DNA from 2 places in the Aminobacter sp. Y103A genome. Region 1 is predicted to be linked to the other one. Evidence: riboswitches for the same ligand, from Rfam matches in the RefSeq annotation. Region 1 holds a riboswitch; the other holds the start of a gene.
The links. A riboswitch is a leader RNA that binds a small molecule or an ion and turns the genes downstream of it on or off. The one in region 1 is predicted to bind S-adenosylmethionine.

Region 1 (2,199 bases):
GCCGGGCGCACCGGCAAGGTCGATCGACAGCGCGATGCCGCCCCCCGAAATGTTTGGCGGATCGATCGCCACCAGCCGGTCGGACAGGTGCAGCGCGTTGAGCTCGGTTTCCGACAACAGCGCATTTCCCTTGCGGAAGCGGATCTGCGACAGGCGCGAACCCTTGCGCGCGACGATCGGGAAGGTGCGCGGGCTGACCTCAAGATAGAGCGGGCCGCTGTAGCCGGCGGGAATCTTGTCAAACTCCTGGCCATGGTCGGTCATGACACGGGTGAAGATGTCGAGGCGGCCGGTCGAGCTCTTCGGGTTGGCCGAGGCCGATATTTCGGCAGGCAAAGCAAGACTCTCCAGCAGCGGCACGATGTAGACGCAGCCCGTCTCCAGCACCGCGCCATTGCTCAGGTCGATCTCGTGCAGCTTGAGCCGGTCGAGCTTGGCCTGAACCAGCGAATTGGGGCCAGGCAGGAAGGACGCGCGCACGCGATATGCGATGGCGCCAAGGCGCAGGTCGAGGCTCGCCGGCTGGATCTGGTCGGCATCGAGCGGCGACGCCTTGAGCGCGCCCGACGCAAACAGCGCCGCGATGTCCTGGTCTGGAAGAATGCCCGACTGCCGCAATTGCCTCACTCCTCTACAGCGCCGCCAGCCCAAAAAGCGAGCCGGGGCCGCTGGATCCCGACCGTTTCCGGGCTCATGTGCGTGGCCCAAAACGTTTAGTCGTCCTCGCAATTGACGCAAGCAGGCTGCGGGTCTAAAGGACATTTATCCCGTGGTGATTTGGCCGGTCGGCTTGCAGCCACGTTAAACAAGTCGCTAAAGGGCCGCGTTGTGGACCGGTTGCGACTTATCGCGGCCGGTTTTTTTGTATTTGGATTTGGCTATGAGCTCCGAAAAGCAGCGTAACTGGAAACCCCAGACCACCCTCGTCCATGGCGGCAGCCTTCGCTCCGGCTTCGGCGAGACCTCGGAATCGATCTTCCTGACCCAGGGCTATGTCTATGAAAGCGCCGAAAGCGCCGAGGCCCGCTTCAAGGGCGAGACCCCCGGCTTCATCTATTCGCGCTACGCCAATCCCACCGTCGACATGTTCGAAAAGCGCATGTGTGCGCTCGAAGGCGCGGAGGACGCACGTGCCACCGCCTCCGGCATGGCGGCCGTCACCGCCGCCATCCTGTGCGGCCTGAAGGCCGGCGACCACATCGTTGCTGCCCGTGCCCTGTTCGGCTCGTGCCGCTGGGTCGTCGAGACGCTGGCGCCCAAGTATGGCATCGAGGCGACGCTGGTCGACGGCACGCTGATCGAGAACTGGGAAAAGGCGGTCCAGCCCAACACCAAGCTGTTCTTCCTGGAAAGCCCGACCAACCCGACGCTCGAAGTCGTCGACATCGCGGCGGTCGCGACCCTTGCCAATTCGATCGGCGCACGCCTCGTCGTCGACAATGTCTTCGCCACGCCGATGCAGCAGAAGCCGCTCGAGCTCGGCGCCCATGTCGTCGTCTATTCTGCCACCAAGCACATCGACGGCCAGGGCCGCTGCCTCGGCGGCGTCATCCTGTCGGACAAGAAGTGGATCGATGAGAACCTGCACGACTACTTCCGCCACACCGGCCCGAGCCTGTCGCCGTTCAACGCCTGGACGCTGCTCAAGGGCTTGGAGACACTGCCGCTGCGCGTGCGCCAGCAGACCGAGACCGCCGGAAAGATCGCCGACTTCCTCGCCGAGCAGCCTGAAGTGTCGCGCCTGATCTATCCGGGCCGCGCCGACCACCCGCAGGCCGACATCGTCAAGCGCCAGATGTCGGGCGGCTCGACGCTGATCTGCTTCGACGTCAAGGGCGGCAAGAAAGCCGCTTTCGCCTTCGAGAACGCGCTGCGGATCGTGCTGATCTCGAACAATCTCGGCGACGCCAAGAGCCTGATCACCCATCCGGCGACGACGACGCACAAGAACCTCACCGACGAGGCCCGCGCCGAGCTCGGCATCGACGACGGCACGCTGCGTCTGTCGGTCGGCCTCGAAGACGCCGACGACCTGCTCAACGACATCGGCGACGCGCTGAAGGCGGCGCGCTAGACGCCCGGGACAACGGCGCTCCGCAACCGGGAGCGCCGTTCAAGCCGGCGGTAAGATCCGTCACAGCCTCATCACAATCGGCGTGATTTTGTCGAACAGCAGTTGACCCGCAGCCTCGCGCGGCG
Region 2 (2,199 bases), 1.8 Mb from region 1:
TAGGGCAAAGGACCGCGCCCGGCGTCGAGCGCGGTCCTGTTCGGGGAGGCTAGCGGCCCTTGCCGATGTTTTCCAGATCGTACTCGGTGGTCTGGTAGACGCGGTTGATCCAGTTGCCGAACAAAAGATGGGCGTGCGAGCGCCAGCGATTCAGCGGCCGGCGCTGCGGGTCGTCGTCGGGGTAATATTCGTGCGGCACGGCAATCGTCACGCCGGCGGCCACGTCGCGGTCATACTCTTCCTTGAGTGAGGTCGAGTCGTATTCGATGTGGTTGAACATGTAGAGCCGGTTGCCGGCTTCTTCGGCCAGCAGGCTCGGGCCGGTCTCTTCCGATTCCATCAAAAGCTCCAGGCCGGAGCCTTCGGGGATGTCAGAGGCACGGACCTCGGTCCAGCGCGACACCGGTATGGCGAAATCGTCGGAGAAGCCGGCGAGATAGGGCGAGGCAGGCGCGTTGTTGTTGTGGCGGTAGACGCCGAACGCCTTGTGCTCCAGCGTGTGCTTGGGAACGCGGTGAAAATGCCAGGCGGCCGCCATCGCGCCCCAGCAGATGAAGAACGGCGAGTGCACGTTGGTCGTCGTCCAGTCCATGATCTGCTTGAGTTCGTCCCAGTAGGTCACGTCCTCGAAAGGCAGCAGTTCCACCGGCGCACCGGTGATGATGAAGCCGTCGAACTTGCGATCCTTGACCTCTTCCCAGGTCTGATAGAAGGCGATGAGGTGATCTTCTGAGGTGTTCTTGGCCTTGTGGGTGCCGATGCGCACCAGCGTCAGTTCGACCTGCAGCGGGCTGGCGCCGATCAGGCGCGCGATCTGCGTTTCGGTCCTGACCTTGTTGGGCATCAGGTTGAGCAGGCCGATCTGCAGCGGACGGATGTCCTGGCGGAGAGCTGTCTGCTCATCCATGATGGACACGCCCTCTTTTTCCAGCACTTGGCGGGCGGGGAGTTGATCCGGGATCTTGATCGGCACTGTGCGAACTCCAAAAAACAAAACCGGCATTGCTGTCGCAAAGCCGGTTTACGGATCGCAAACGGCCCTTTAGCGACTTGTTTAACGTGGCTGCAAGCCGACCGGCCAAATCACCACGGGTCTATGCCCTGCTATTACGCCCGGTCGGGGATTGCGTCAACCGCGACCCATTCGTCCGGCCAGACCGCCCGGTTCCGCCGGTTTTCCTCGACATTGCGTGCACCGGGCGGTATTTCCGCTGCGGCCTCCGGCCGGAGGCGCCAATCCAGGATATTTCGAAATGACCAAGGCACCCGAGCAGATTCGCCCCGAACCCCGCGCCGGCATCATGGACATCGCAGCCTATGTCCCCGGCAAGAGCTCCGCTCCGGCAGGCGTCGCCAAGGTCCATAAGCTGTCGTCGAACGAAAATCCGCTCGGCGCCTCGCCCCATGCGATCGAGGCCGTCCAAAGGCTATCGCATAAGATGGAGTATTATCCCGATGGGTCGGCGTCACGCCTGAGGCAGGCGATCGCGGCGACCCATGGGCTGAATCCTGCCAACATCCTGTGCACCAATGGCTCCGACGAAGTGCTGGGCCTGTTGTCCCAGAGCTATCTCTCGCCGGGCGACGAGGCCGTCTACACCGAGCACGGCTTCATGGTTTACAAGATCTACACCCAGGCAGCCGGTGCCATGCCGGTCGTTGCCAAGGAGGATGCCGAGAAGGCCAGCGTTGACAACATCATCGCGGCGGTGACGCCGAAGACCAGGATCGTCTTCCTCGCCAACCCCAACAACCCGACCGGCACCTACCTGCCGTTCGAGGAGGTGCGCCGCCTGCACGCGGCACTGCCCAAGAACGTGCTGCTCGTGCTCGATGCCGCCTATGCCGAATATGTCCGCCGCAACGACTATGAATCGGGCGTCGAGCTGGTCGCGGCCAACGAGAACGTCGTCATGACGCGGACCTTCTCCAAGATCCACGGCCTTGGCGGCATGCGCATCGGCTGGATCTATGCGCCGTCGCACATCATCGACGTGCTGGAGCGCATGCGCGGTCCCTTCAACGTCAATGCGGCGGCCATCGAGGCCGGCGTGGCGGCAATGGAAGACCGCGGCCATGTCGAGCGCACGGTGGCGCACAACGCCAAATGGGCGGAATGGCTGGTCGCCGAGTTCGAAAAGCTCGGCCTGCGCGTCACGCCTTCGGTCGGCAACTTTCTGCTGGTGCACTTCCCCGATG

Region 2: linked by a shared signal. The riboswitch ahead of metA (homoserine O-acetyltransferase MetA) and the one ahead of Amn_RS04725 (O-succinylhomoserine sulfhydrylase) in region 1 are both predicted to bind S-adenosylmethionine.

The regions. Positions count from the first base shown of each region.
Region 1 is NZ_AP017986.1:971,153-973,351, reverse strand. It holds gene Amn_RS04730 (2'-deoxycytidine 5'-triphosphate deaminase) at 1-618, opposite strand, end outside; SAM riboswitch at 760-837, shown strand; gene Amn_RS04725 (O-succinylhomoserine sulfhydrylase) at 881-2,074, shown strand.
Region 2 is NZ_AP017986.1:4,807,456-4,809,654, reverse strand. It holds gene Amn_RS23530 (LysR family transcriptional regulator) at 1-3, shown strand, start outside; gene metA (homoserine O-acetyltransferase MetA) at 50-973, opposite strand; SAM riboswitch at 1,023-1,100, opposite strand; gene hisC (histidinol-phosphate transaminase) at 1,254-2,199, shown strand, end outside.